Regions from separate parts of the Wukongibacter baidiensis genome, predicted to be linked through region 3. Evidence: riboswitches for the same ligand, from Rfam matches in the RefSeq annotation. Region 3 holds a riboswitch; each other region holds the start of a gene.

Region 1 (4,889 bases), 280 kb from region 3:
TCAAGGATAATACTAGTTACTGGTGGGGCAAGAAGTGGGAAAAGTTCCTTTGCTGAAAAACTAGTGGCTGACATAGGAGAAGAAATTGCATACATAGCAACAGCTATTCCCTTTGATGAAGGAATGAAGGATAGAATAAAAAAACACAGAGAGTCTAGGCCTGGTGAGTGGACAACATATGAAATCTACAAGGATGTATATAGATCAATTGGTGAGATATCAGAAAACCATGACACTATACTATTAGACTGTGTAACAATCTTAGTTACTAATCTAATGTTTGAAAATACTGAAATTAACTGGGATGAGATCGCTAGAGATAAAATTGATGAAATAGAAGACAGTATAAAGGAACAAGTGGAGCTGTTAATGAAAGAAATAAGAGAAAAGAAAATGAAATGTGTTTTAGTTACAAATGAATTAGGTATGGGCATAGTTCCTGAAAATAGGCTATCTAGAATCTTTAGAGATATAGCAGGTAGAATTAATCAACTTGTAGCTGCTAATGCCGATGAAGTTTACTTTGCAGTTTCCGGAATACCAATGAAGATTAAGTAGGATGAATATGACGATACAGAGGAGAATTTAAGGATGAAAAGATTTGTACTTATGCTTCAATTTTTAACTAGGATACCAATAAACATTAATCTAGAGGTTGATGAAGAGGATTTTTTTGAGGGAATTATCTATTTTCCCCTTGTAGGACTTATAATTGGAATGTTTGTGGTTTCTTCTTATTATTTAGGATTTAAGCTATCAGGTAGGTTGTTAGGGGCTGTATTTGCCGTAGTAACAGAAATATTTATTACCGGTGGATTGCATCTCGATGGACTAGCAGATAGCTTTGATGGAATATACAGTAATAGGCCAAAGGATCAGATTCTCGAAATAATGAAGGACAGTAGATTAGGAACTAATGGGGCTCTAGCTCTATTTGTACTACTACTATTAAAGGTAGTATTGATAAATGATCTAACAATACCAAATGCCTATCCTATTCTACTTTTAATGCCTGTATTTTCAAGGCTGAATGTAGTATTTGCATCAAGAATATCGACGTACGCAAGAAAGCAAGGAATGGGAAACCTGTTTATTGGAAGAGTTAAGACTAGACAGCTTATAACAGCTATAATAATTGCAGTTATACCGTCCTTGGTATTTATTAGAATAATTCCTGCTATAGGTATGTTGATGATATTTGCCTTGTGGTACGTAAGGCATATAAGTAATAAAATTGATGGAATGACTGGAGACACTTTAGGCGCACTATGTGAATTATCGGAACTAGTCTTTCTTCTAGGAGCAGTTACGTTGATTAGATAATCCTGGGTGTATTAAAGAGGATTAAAAGATAGGGGGACGTTGATAAAATGCTTGATATAACTTTTGTGAGACACGGAGAATCTGATATGAACAAAAAAGGTGTTTATTGCGGATGGTCAAATTCACTGTTAACTAAAAAAGGTTTAGTGCAAGCTGAAGAAGTAAGAAAAAAACTGGCTGATGAAGAATTTGATATTATTATTAGCAGTGACTTAGATAGATGCTTGATGACTGCGGAAATTATCAACAGATCTCATGGGAAAGAGATTGTTAAAGAAACGGCCCTTAAGGAATTAAACTTTGGTGATTGGGAAGGCTGCAATTACGAAGATATATGCACGAACTATCCTAAGGAAACCAAGTTATGGCAGAATGATTATGTTAACTTTAAAATACCAAATGGTGAGAGTTTATTAGAAATGCATGATAGGGTAAATAAAAGGTTTGACGAGATCATTAGTAAGTTTAGTGAAGGAAAGATACTTATCGTAAGTCATTCCGGTGCCATTAGAAGCATTTTAGCACAGCAAATTTGTGGTGGTGTCGAAGGTGTTTGGAAATTCAAAATAGATAATTGCGGAATAACAAGACTTCAAATTTCACATGATTTTCCAATAATCATAGGAATTAACCAATAAAAGTGTTTCAGATAGCTTTTTTCATAAGTCACTATTAAAATGCTATAGCTATAATATTGAAATTTGTTGTATAATCTATTGTGAACCTAGAACTATTTTGATAAAATAGTTCTAGAAGTTAATATTGATTTAATAGGTGTTGTAATTACTTAAAAGAGAAGACGGTGCAAATCCGTCACAGCCCCCGCTACTGTGTGTGAGGATGAAACCAGAAATAAACCACTTAAGCGTTGTGCTTAGGGAAGGGTCTGGGAGTAAATTGATTCACGAGTCAGGAGAACTGCCTATTAATAGCTACGTAAATTGCCTTCGGTGGGAAGGAAAGTATGCATATTTATGAACCATATGTGTATATATTCTGTCCTGGCCTATTAAAGGTCAGGATTTTTTCGTTTTAATGTATAGGAAAATTGAAATACAATCTTCTAAGGAAGTGGGTGGAATAGATGAAGTTATCAAGATTTGTCATAGCTGGAACACAAAGTGGTGTAGGGAAAACCACTGTCACAACGGGTTTAATGAGGGCATTGACCTTAAGAGGGCTCAACATACAGCCTTTCAAAGTAGGACCTGATTATATTGATCCAGCCTTTCACAGTTTTGTAACTGGAAATAAATCGAGAAACCTAGACAGCTGGATGCTTAGTGAAGAAACCATAAAGGAATTGTTTACAAAAAACGCTCTAGGGAAAGGCCTATCGGTTATAGAAGGGGTAATGGGTCTATACGATGGTTTTGGGATAGAAAAGGATATGGGAAGTACAGCCCACCTAGCTAAAATATTAAAAGCCCCAGTTATTTTGGTGATCGACGGAAGAGGAATGTCCTCCAGTGCCGCAGCACAGGTTTTAGGTTATAAAATGTATGATACTGAGCTTGAATTAAAGGGTATCATAGTAAATAATGTTTCGGGAGAAAAACATTACGAAATAATTAGAAAAGTAATAGAAAGAGATACGGGAATTAAATGTTTAGGATTTTTAAAGAAAAATGCAAATATAAAATTAGAAAGTAGGCATTTAGGATTAGTTCCTAGCGTTGAGATAGATGGTCTTGAAAAAAGGCTTGATGAGCTTGCTCAGATGGTAGAGGAAACAATAGACATCGAAGGAATTTTACAATTGGCTGATGAAGCCGAATCTCTAGATGGAAAATATGATAGTGATATCAACAGAGAAAAGGTTGTAAATATTGGAGTGGCTTTAGATAAGGCCTTTAACTTCTACTATCAGGATAATCTTGATCTGCTTGAAGAACTCGGTGCCAACTTAATATATTTCAGCCCGTTAAAGGACAAGGAACTTCCAGATAATATACATGGCTTGTATTTAGGAGGAGGCTTTCCAGAGGTTTTCCCAAAGGAGCTTGAAGATAATAGTGAAATGAGAAATGATATCTTAAATAAATCCCTTAAGGGAATGCCTATATACGCCGAGTGTGGGGGACTAATGTATTTGACAAAGAGCATTGAAAATTTCGAGGGAGACAAATTCCAAATGGTTGGAGTCTTTGATAGAGAGTCAAGAATGACAAAAAGGTTGCAACGATTTGGATATGTTAATGTAAATATAAATAAGCCGTGTGCTATTTCAGAAGGAAATGATGTAGTAAAGGCCCATGAGTTCCATAGATCGACTTTAGATGAAGTAGAGGAAGAAAACTGCGTATACAAAGTAGATAAGATAAGGGAAAAGAAGCTTCAAAAAACATGGGAGTGTGGACTTGTAAAGAATAACACCCTAGGGGCATATGCCCATATTCATTTTTATGCTAATAAGGCATTGGCAAAAAACTTTATTAACAATTGTCTAATATTCAAAGAAAAGGGCGGTGCTGAAGGTGAAAAGTAAATCAATAATGATGCAGGGAACAGCTTCATCCGTAGGAAAGAGTATATTGACAACTGCATTTTGTAGAATATTCAAAGAAGATGGTTATAAGGTGGCCCCATTTAAATCTCAAAACATGGCCCTCAATTCCTTTATAACTGAAAAAGGTCTAGAAATGGGACGTGCGCAGGTAGTTCAAGCAGAAGCTAGTGGGATAAAGCCATCTGTACTGATGAATCCTATACTACTTAAGCCAACTACCGATAAAAAATGTCAGGTTATTTTAAATGGTAAAGTTTATGATAATCTTTCTGCCATGGAGTATCATAATTTTAAACCTAAATTGAAAGATCTTGTAAAAGAGACATATGAAAAGCTTTCATTACAGAATGATATTGTTGTTTTAGAGGGGGCTGGTAGTCCGGCTGAGATAAACCTTAGAGAGAACGATTTAGTAAACATGGGGATGGCAGAAATTTCAGATTCTCCAGTTGTAATTGTTGGAGATATAGATCGTGGAGGTGTTTTTGCTTCCATCTATGGAACTATAATGCTTCTAAGTGAAGAGGAGAGAAAAAGAGTTAAAGGTGTTATAATTAATAAATTTAGAGGTGACGTGGAAATACTTAAGCCAGGAATCAAAATGTTAGAGGATTTAATTAATATTCCTGTTTTAGGTGTAATCCCATATACCGATGTTCAAATAGAGGATGAGGATAGTTTAGCAGAAAGGTTTAGAAAGAAAGAAGAAGGTAAAAAAGAAATCAATGTAGAGGTTTTATACTTACCACACGTTTCAAACTTTACAGATTTTAACGTTTTCGAAACTCAGGAGGACGTTAGCCTAAGATATGTTATGAGGGGAGAAAGTATAGGTGATCCTGACATACTAATAATTCCAGGGTCCAAGAATACTATTGAAGATCTAATGTATCTTAGAAACTCAGGGCTTGAAGAGCAAATCTTGAGACTACATAAAGCTGGGAAAATCATAGTTGGTATTTGTGGTGGATTTCAAATACTTGGAAGAAGCATAAAGGACCCCTATGGGACTGAAAGTGGTGTAGAAGAGATAAATGGATTAGGTCTATTAAATGCC
Region 2 (4,889 bases), 3.0 Mb from region 3:
GAAGATGCTAAGAAGATAGTTGCAAATGGAGTTAAGTATGTTCCAGAAGGTGCTAACATGCCTTGTACTAACGAAGCTATTGAATACTTCTTAGAAAATGGAGTAATAGTAGGACCTGCTAAGGCAGCTAATGCTGGTGGAGTTGCTACTTCAGCTCTTGAAATGTCACAAAATAGCATGAGATTAGCATGGACAAGAGAAGAAGTTGATGCTAAGTTACACCAAATCATGATCAACATCCATGACAATGCTATGAAGGCTGCTGAGCAATATGGATTTGGATATAATCTAGTTGCTGGTGCTAATATAGCTGGTTTCTTAAAAGTTGCTGATGCAATGCATGCTCAAGGAGATTACTAAAATTTAATTTAAGACAATACATCTGGAGGGTCCTATAATTGGGGCCCTCTTCTCCTTTTATAAAGCTTAACCTACGCAAGCTTTTTGACGTGTAGAACTATAGATAAACAAAGCTGACTTTAGATATCTTAAGTGGCATATCTTTCTATTGACTGAAAATAGAAAAAAATCTTGAAAAGGTATTATGGCTAGGTTATAATTTAACTAATATATGGAGATTTTTATAAAACAATATTGAGATTAAGAAAATCAAATAATAAGTTGATTGAGACTGCTTTATTTGCCGTAGTGTTGACCTACAGCATTACTTAGTGAATAAAATCCAGTACGATATGAATGATTTTAAAACAATTCATATTAGTATTGGATTTTTTTGTTTTTCTAATGATTTAGGCCTAAGGAAACTATTCAGAGATATGATTTTTAGATGTTTAAAGGAGGTGATGGTAAAATGGAGAAATATGATGAAAATGTAGTTTATTTTATCTCATATGCTAAATTACCAGCTAATACTCCGGCAGCAAATCTTCACGGAGTAGTGGGTTTTGGCCTATTTATTGACGTTGAGAAGGGAGTAATAGTGGATACCAGCTGCACTTTACTTACGGAAGAGGCAAAAATATTCTTAAAGGAAATAATCATAGGTCATGATGTTCATAGTGAAGGGATAACGCCATTAATTGAGAAGGTAAAATTGAAGTATCATGGTTATGCACAGAAGGCTATTTGTGTGATCTTGAAAGATACTTATAACAGATATTTAGAATGGAAAAAAAGTATATAGAAATTGAAATGTAGATTTATAACCCGGATTATTCATGAAAAGTTTGAAAGTGTGCAAGTAATTTTGAATTCTAAGACTTTCATCAAGTTCGAAGGCATACCCAGACGGTACGTCGAGAATTTGATGGAGGTCTTAGAATCAAAAGGACGTAGCAGAGTTTTGAATTTTTCATGAATAATCTGGGTTAATAAGTGGGTTTTATATAAAAAGAAGAGGTGATATTGGATATGAATAAAATACAAGATGTAAACGAGGCTATTTCTTTTATTAAGGATGGTATGACAGTTATGATAGCCGGGTTCATGGGAGTAGGGACTCCTCATAGTATAGTTGACAAGATGATTGAAAAGGGAATTAAAGACTTAACTATTATTTGTACTGACACTGCTAGACCAGACTTTGGGATAGGAAGGCTTATATCTAACAAAATGGCGAAGAAAGTAATAGCTTCGCACATAGGAACAAATGCAGAAACTGGTAGACAGATGAATGAAGGAGAATTAGAAGTTATATTAACTCCTCAAGGAACCTTAGCGGAGCAAATAAGAAGTGGCGGAGCAGGATTAGGAGGCTTCCTAACACCTACAGGCATTGGAACTATAGTAGAAGAAGGTAAGAAAAAACTAGAAATAGAAGGTAAAGAATATATATTAGAACTGCCACTTAGAGCTGATATTGCACTTATACAGGGTGCTAAGGTGGATAAGAAGGGTAATATCTATTATGATTTAGCGGCAAGAAACTTTAACCCATTAATGGCAACGGCAGCAGACCTTGTAATAGTTGAAGCAGATGAAATCGTCGAAGTTGGAGAAATAAACGCAAACGATGTTATGACACCGGGAATATTTGTTGACGTTATCATAGAAGGGAGTAAGTAGATATGGATAAGGCTAAAATGAAAGAGATTATAGCTAAGAGAGTAGCAAAGGAGCTTAATGACGGAGATGTTGTTAACTTAGGGATTGGTTTACCAACAATGGTAGCTAACTATATTCCCGATGGTGTAGAGGTAATACTTCAATCTGAAAATGGATTTCTAGGCATGGGCCCGGCTCCGGCAGAAGGGAATGAAATTGAAAACCTTGTAAATGCTGGAGGTATGCCTGTCACTACGGTAGCAGGAGCAGCCTTTTTCGATAGCGCAGCTTCCTTTGGTATAATCAGAGGTGGTCATGTTGATGCGACGGTGCTTGGGGCATTACAGGTAGATGGAGAAGGAAACTTAGCCAACTGGATGATTCCAGGGAAAATGGTGCCAGGTATGGGTGGCGCTATGGATCTAGTTGTAGGAGCAAAAAATGTTATAGTTGCAATGACCCATACGGCAAAGGGAAATGCCAAAATATTAGAGAAATGTACCCTTCCTCTGACTGCAAAGGGACAGGTTAATTTAATAGTTACTGAAATGGGAGTGATGGAGGTAACTGATAAAGGCTTAGTATTAAAAGAAATAAATTCTGAGTTTACAGTTGAAGAGATTCAGGCTGTGACTGAAGCAGAGTTAATAATCCCCCAGGATTTAAAGAAAATGAATTTGTAGAAAATTCTAAGAAGACTGTTGCAGAAGTTTCTGGTTTCATATAAAATTAAAGTAATTAAGATATAAGTGAATATGGAAAATGTAAAGAAATTTAGGTGCCTTACTTCTATTTTATTTGAAATAATGAAAGAATTAAGGAGAATAGGGAATGAAGTTAAAATCTTCAGCGGACCCACCACTGTAATGGGGAGCCTTTAGACATGATGCCACTGTTTTATACTTAAGACGGGAAGGCGTTTAAGGGTATCGATCCAAAGCCAGGAGACCTGCCTATAATTTGATGATACATGAATGACGGTAAAGTTCATGGTTTGTTTACTATGTAAGCAAACTATGGACTTTTTATTTTTTGCTAATAAAGGATGAGTGTGGAGATAAGGGAGGATTATAAAATGGAACTATTGAGACAAACTTTGGAGAAAATTGGTCCACTTGATGATGAAACTATGGAAAGATCTAGAACTAGAGTTGATAATCTAATAAAACCTAAGGGAAGTCTTGGGAAATTAGAAGAAATAGTTGTGAGGTTATCGGGGATTACTGGAGAGTTATTCCCAAAGGTGGATAATAAAGCCGTAATAGTTATGGCAGGCGATCATGGCGTGTATGAAGAGGGGGTGGCGCCTGATCCTCAAATACTTACAGCAGTTCAAGCTTGTAACTTTCCTAAAGGCATAACGGGAGTATGCGCCTTGGCTAAGCAAGCTAAAGCAGATGTAATTACTGTTGATGTCGGTGTGGCATCAGATCTAAATGAACCGAGGGTTATTAATAGGAAAATAAAATATGGAACTGATAATATGGCCAAGGGACCTGCCATGACAAGGGAGGATGCGATAAAAGCCTTGGAAGTCGGTATTGAAATAGCCGATGATGAGATAAAAAAAGGTAGGAATCTTCTTACTACTGGAGAAATGGGGATAGGAAATACTACTCCGAGTGCTGCTATAGTATCGGTTTTAGGAGGGTATGATCCCCATGAGATTGCTGGAAGGGGAGCGGGATTGCCGGTAGAAAGACTAGTTCATAAGGCAAATGTAATCAAAAAGGCTATTGAAACTAATAAACCGGATATGAAGGATGGAATAGATGTTTTATCCAAGGTAGGTGGATTTGAAATCGGTGCTATGGCCGGGGTTATGCTTGCGGGAGCTGGTAATAGAGTGCCTGTGGTGGTGGATGGCTTTATAGCCACAGCAGCTGCATTGATTGCTTGCACCATAGAGCCAAAGGTAAAAAACTACTTGTTTGCTTCCCATGTCTCTATGGAAAAGGGTGCAGCTAAAGCTTCAGAACTTCTAGGGCTAGAGCCAATGTTAAATATGGGTATGAGATTAGGAGAAGGTACTGGGGCTGTTCTGACATTTAACATAATTGAGTCTGCTGTCTATATGAATAGGGAAATGATTACCTTTGAAGAGGCAGGAATAATAAGAAATTGATAATAATCAGTGGTTATAGTTCAATTTTATCGAGTTGCTATAAAAAGTGTTACATTTATAGTAACTCTTTTTTTGATAAATTGTATATATTTAACAAATTATAAAAAACATACAATGATTAGAGGGAGGGACAATTTCCTTAAAAAAATCTTTGTATAATATTTACATATATGCAAGACAATAAAACAATTTATATAGATAAAAATGAGGTTATAGACAGAAAAAAATAAGAAAACATTGTCATTGTATTAACAATGTCCATTTGGCTGTAAGGTTATTTATGAAATAACCATAAAGGGAAAAAAATAAAAATATAGAAAACAATGAATAGTTTGATTTTTATAAAAATATTAAAACTAAAAAAAGGTGGTGGATGAAATAGTTTAAACTTGATAATCAGAGTTAATGAGTTTTGCCTTTGATTGGATTTTCTTTACAAAATAATCTCAAACAATAGGGGGAAAGAAAATGGAAGATAGCAGAAAGATTAAATCTAGCTCGGAAATTATTTATAAGATTGATGACAAACCACCTATTCAGATTAGTATTCTTTTGGCATTTCAACATATCATGGCGGCTTTTGGAGGTATAGTTGCGGTACCTTTAGTGGTAGGTGGGGTATTAGGCTTGCCGATAAATGATTTGGCCTTTCTTGTTAGTGCAGCGTTATTTGCTGCAGGAATTGCTACATTTATCCAAGCTAAGGGTATTGGAAAAGTAGGAGCAAGAGTTGCTTGCGTAATGGGAACTGACTTTACCT
Region 3 (4,889 bases):
TCCTGAGGAGAAAGATATTAATTATTATAGGGATTTAAAAGAGAAATATGAAGAAGAAAAGAAAGAATTAGAATCATTAAAGGGACAAGCCAGCATAACGATGGACGGAAGAGAAGTAGAACTAGCTGGAAATATCGGAACTCCAAAGGATGTAAAGGGACTTTTAAGAAATGACGCTGAGGGAGTAGGCCTGTACAGAACAGAGTTTATATATATGGATAGAGACTCTCTACCGACTGAAGAAGAACAGTTTAATGCATATAAAGAAGTTCTAGAGTCGATTAATCCGAAACCAGCGGTAATAAGAACCTTAGATATAGGTGGAGATAAGGAACTTTCATATTTGAAATTTGATGAAGAGATGAATCCATTCTTAGGATATAGAGCTATAAGACTTTGCTTAGACAGACAAGATATATTTAAGACGCAATTAAGAGCATTACTGAGAGCCAGCATATACGGAAACCTAAAGATTATGTTCCCTATGATTTCGAGTTTAGAAGAGCTGTTGGAAGCGAAGAAAGTACTTGAAGGAGTAAAAAAAGATTTAACTAAAGAGGAAATAGACTTTTCCTCAGATATAGAAGTAGGAATGATGATTGAAGTTCCTTCTGCTGCGATTGCCAGTGATATTTTGGCAAAACATGTAGACTTCTTTAGTATTGGAACTAATGATCTGATTCAGTATACTACAGCAGTAGATAGAATGAATGAAAAGATTCACCACCTATATAATCCATTTAATCCAGCTGTTTTAAGGCTTATAAAGATGGTAATAGATAATGGGCATAAAGAAGGTATTTGGGTTGGAATGTGTGGAGAAATGGCAGGAGATAAAAGAATGATACCTATACTTCTTGGACTAGGGTTGGATGAATTCAGCATGAGCCCAATATCAATACTTCCGGCAAGGAAGTTAATTAAATCATTAAAATATGAAGAAGTGAAGCCGTTTGCAAATAAAGTAATGAGTTTAGATAGTGCTAAAGAGATTGAAGCGTTTATAAAAGAAACCTTTGCGTAACTCATATTAATACACTACGGGGCTGAACTTTTGAGATTTATTTATGAGACAGCCCCATTTTCATAAGTCGAAAATTTCGATAATAAATATTATGTAGTTTATATATCTTTAAATTTAAAATATTCTATTGTCTATATATGTTAATTGTGTTACAATGAAATCGGATAAGATATAGTCAATTTAATAAGTGTAATTATACATGGGTGCCTTGCTAAGCAAGGGTAAAAGGGAAGTTTGGTGAAAAACCAACGCAGCCCCCGCTACTGTAAATACTACTAATAAATCATTAGGCCACTATAATAATAGGAAGGCGATTTATTGGGATGACGTATGAGCCAGGAAACCTGCCTGTGTAATAGAGTAATTAATGCTTCGGGTGGGGAGTTATTGATGTATGTGTTCAACTAGTACATTATTAAAATCTAGCCGATAGGCTAGGTTTTTTATTGTTTTTGATTAGAAATTAGCCTTAAAAAGATGCAGAAAAGCTATTTAATCTAGGAGGTTATATGGACCAAGCTAGCTCAATTTTAATAAATCAGGTTAAACTTAAGAGAAGAAAATATATAAGTATAGGAATATTACTTTTCTTAACATTAATATCAATAGCCCTTATATCAATAAGCATTGGAAAGGCACATATTTCTATAAAAGATATTATAAACATAATAGCAGGAAAGCTTACAGCTAATCAGTCCTTATATAGTCATATAAAGCCATATAAGGTAGCCATTGTTTGGGATATAAGATTACCAAGGATACTAATAGGAGTAATAGTTGGAACGGGACTTGCAGTTGCTGGTACAGTGTTTCAATCATTACTAATGAATCCTTTAGCTGATCCATACACTATTGGAGTGTCGACGGGGGCTGCCTTCGGTGCGTCCCTTATCATATATATAAATCTTTTTATATCAAGTATTCAGATTCCTATAAGCCCCTTTGCTTTTTTAGGAGCATTTATAACACTATTATTAGTTCTAAAGATAGCTAATAGAGGTGGAATTATAAATTCCAGCAACTTAATTATAGCTGGTATCATCGTAAGTTCTATACTTTCAGCAGGAATTAGTTTTTTAAAAAATGCTGCTGGTGAACAAGTTTCAGCTATTATATTCTGGTTGATGGGAAGTCTTGCATCTAGAACTTGGAGCCATGTTCTAATTTCGTATCCAATTATATTGATAGCTATTATAGTATGTACTTATTATTCAGATGACTTAAACTTACTTTGTCTAGGTGAAAAGGATGCAAGAGGACTTGGTGTAGATATTGATAAGATGAGAAAGATATTTTTGATAATGGGAGCAATGATCACGGCTGTATGTGTATCAGTAAGTGGTATTATTGGCTTTATAGGATTAATTATCCCACACTTACTAAGATTTTCAGTTACCTCCGATAATAGAGCTCTTATTCCATTATCAGGACTACTTGGGGGCGTTATACTAGTCTCCGCAGATAATATATCAAGAATAATGTTTCAGACTGAGATTCCAGTTGGAGTGTTAACAACCCTGTTAGGTGGACCGTTTTTCATTTACATCTTTATAAAGAAAAACAAGATAATATAATTCATAAATAAAGGTGGACTATATGTTTAAAGTAGAAAGTGTATATTTTAGCTATGGTAATAAGAAAATACTGCAGGATATAAATTTTGGAATAAAAGAAGGGACATTTCTATCCATAATAGGCCAAAATGGATCAGGAAAAACTACCTTGATAAACTTGCTAAATGGAATGAATACAGATTATTCTGGCAGTGTTAAATACTTAGATAGAGATTTATCCAGCTACAAAGTAACTGAAAGATCTAAGAATTTTTCAATTATAAGTCAAAAGAATGGGATAGATTTTCCCTTTACATGTATGGAAGTCGTAATGATGGGTAGAAATCCATATAAAAATAGATTGAACTCCTTAAGCGAAAAGGATTTAGAGTTAGTTATTGATGTTATGAAGAAAACAAATACCTTAAAGTTTGCAAACTCATTGGTTACTGAAATCAGTGGAGGAGAGTTTCAAAGAATTATTTTGGCCAGGGCTTTAGCTCAAAATCCTAGGGTACTTTTTTTAGATGAAGCATTTTCCGCCATGGATATATCCTACAAAATCAACGCAATAAAACTTATTAAAAGACTTGTTAAAGAAGAAGGCTTAACCGTTGTTTCCATCATGCATGACATAAATATAGCCTATAATTTTAGCGATGAAGTATGTGCCTTGAAACTAGGCAGATTGCACGGGTTTGGCAAACCTGACGAATTCATCACTGAGGAATTTATCTACGATGTTTTTAACATTGAGGTAGAAAAGGTTGATAAAAAAGGCTTTTTTGTTAAGGTATAAAAAATTAGGAGGAACTTAAATGAAAAAAACTATGGCTTTACTTTTATGTGCTATACTAGTAATTGGTTCTCTCGTTGGATGTGCTGCTAAAACTGAAGCTTCACCAACGACAAATACTAAAGAACAAGAAAATAAAGAAGCAGGTGATAAGAAAGTGGAAAAGGACCCAAATAAAAAAGCAATTGTTGTTGTTAGCTTCGGAACAAGCTATGCTGACACAAGAAAGGTTACCATTGAAGCTTGTGAAGAGAAGATTACTAAGGCTTTTCCAGAATACGATGTTAGAAGAGCATTTACTTCACAAATAATTATAAATAAGCTAAAGGAAAGAGATAATATCCTAGTGGATAATCCAACAGAAGCTTTAACAAAACTAAAAAATGAAGGATTTTCTGAGGTATATATTCAGCCCTTACATGTTATAAACGGTTCTGAATATGATGATATAGTTGCAGAAGCCAGTGAATTTGAAGACGCATTTGATAAGCTAGTACTTGGTAGGCCTCTACTAACTAGTGTAGAAGATTATAGAAAGGTTGTTCAAGCCTTAGCTGAAGAAATGCCAGAAAGATCAGAGAAAGAAGCAGTTGTATTTATGGGACACGGTACTCACCACGATGCCAACGCAGCATATGCTTGCCTAGACTATGTGTTTGAAGATGAAGGACAAAACAATGTATTTGTTGGTACAGTTGAAGGATTCCCAACTATAGAAACAGTTATCAAAGGTCTTGAAAAGAAAAATATAGAAAAAGTAACACTTATGCCACTAATGCTTGTTGCCGGTGATCATGCTCAAAATGATATGGCTGGAGATGAAGAAGATTCTTGGAAAATAATCCTTAAAGGAAAGGGATATGAAGTCGAAACAATTCTTCGTGGACTAGGTGAGTTCCCTAAGATACAAGACTTATATATAGAACATTTAAAGACTGCTATGGCAGGAGAATCTCACTAGCATTTACCTAAAGGCTTAGTATTAAATTATACTAAGCCTTTAGGCATTAAATGTTATTCGTAAAAATTATGACTCATTATAATTATTACTTCAGGTAGTGTATCGTAGAAAGGGGCGAAGAGAGTGTTTCATAAGAAAGCCATTATATTTATTTCTATCTTAGCATTGTTAGTATCCTTAGCAGGGTGTGCTAAGGATAAAAGTGAAGTAGTTCAAACCGACAAACAAGAAGTTAAAAGTGAAGAATTTGCCATAAGCTTTATTGATGATATGGGTGAAGAAATAAAACTTAAAGAACCATGTGAAAAAATTATTTCGCTATATTCTGCTCACACAGAAAACCTATTTACCCTAGGGCTTGAAAATGAAATTATAGGTGTAGGTAAGTCTGACATATATCCAGTAGATGCCATTGAAAAGGATATTTATGATTATAAATCTGACCCAGAAAAAATTATTGCTGCAGAGCCGGACTTAGTATTGATAAGACCCTTTATAAATAGAAAGGTGCCAGACTTTGTAGAAACATTGAAAAGAGCTGGAATAACTGTAGTA

Evidence for each region. Region 3 has a riboswitch for cobalamin ahead of R9X47_RS06600 (FecCD family ABC transporter permease). Riboswitches for the same ligand answer to the same signal wherever they lie in the genome.
Region 1: it holds a riboswitch for cobalamin, as region 3 does, so the genes downstream of both, R9X47_RS05390 (cobyrinate a,c-diamide synthase) here and R9X47_RS06600 (FecCD family ABC transporter permease) in region 3, are expected to answer to the same signal.
Region 2: it holds a riboswitch for cobalamin, as region 3 does, so the genes downstream of both, cobT (nicotinate-nucleotide--dimethylbenzimidazole phosphoribosyltransferase) here and R9X47_RS06600 (FecCD family ABC transporter permease) in region 3, are expected to answer to the same signal.

What each region holds. Positions count from the first base shown of each region.
Region 1 covers NZ_CP138202.1:1,125,843-1,130,731, reverse strand. The annotation lists gene cobU (bifunctional adenosylcobinamide kinase/adenosylcobinamide-phosphate guanylyltransferase) at 1-558, shown strand, start outside; gene cobS (adenosylcobinamide-GDP ribazoletransferase) at 592-1,323, shown strand; gene cobC (alpha-ribazole phosphatase) at 1,371-1,961, shown strand; cobalamin riboswitch at 2,079-2,263, shown strand; gene R9X47_RS05390 (cobyrinate a,c-diamide synthase) at 2,408-3,811, shown strand; gene R9X47_RS05385 (cobyric acid synthase) at 3,819-4,889, shown strand, end outside.
Region 2 covers NZ_CP138202.1:4,366,829-4,371,717, forward strand. The annotation lists gene gdhA (NADP-specific glutamate dehydrogenase) at 1-360, shown strand, start outside; gene R9X47_RS19670 (DUF3870 domain-containing protein) at 812-1,144, shown strand; gene R9X47_RS19675 (CoA transferase subunit A) at 1,372-2,025, shown strand; gene R9X47_RS19680 (3-oxoacid CoA-transferase subunit B) at 2,028-2,687, shown strand; cobalamin riboswitch at 2,764-2,975, shown strand; gene cobT (nicotinate-nucleotide--dimethylbenzimidazole phosphoribosyltransferase) at 3,080-4,129, shown strand; gene R9X47_RS19690 (nucleobase:cation symporter-2 family protein) at 4,598-4,889, shown strand, end outside.
Region 3 covers NZ_CP138202.1:1,404,240-1,409,128, reverse strand. The annotation lists gene ptsP (phosphoenolpyruvate--protein phosphotransferase) at 1-1,024, shown strand, start outside; cobalamin riboswitch at 1,209-1,390, shown strand; gene R9X47_RS06600 (FecCD family ABC transporter permease) at 1,534-2,598, shown strand; gene R9X47_RS06595 (ABC transporter ATP-binding protein) at 2,621-3,376, shown strand; gene R9X47_RS06590 (sirohydrochlorin cobaltochelatase) at 3,396-4,334, shown strand; gene R9X47_RS06585 (ABC transporter substrate-binding protein) at 4,458-4,889, shown strand, end outside.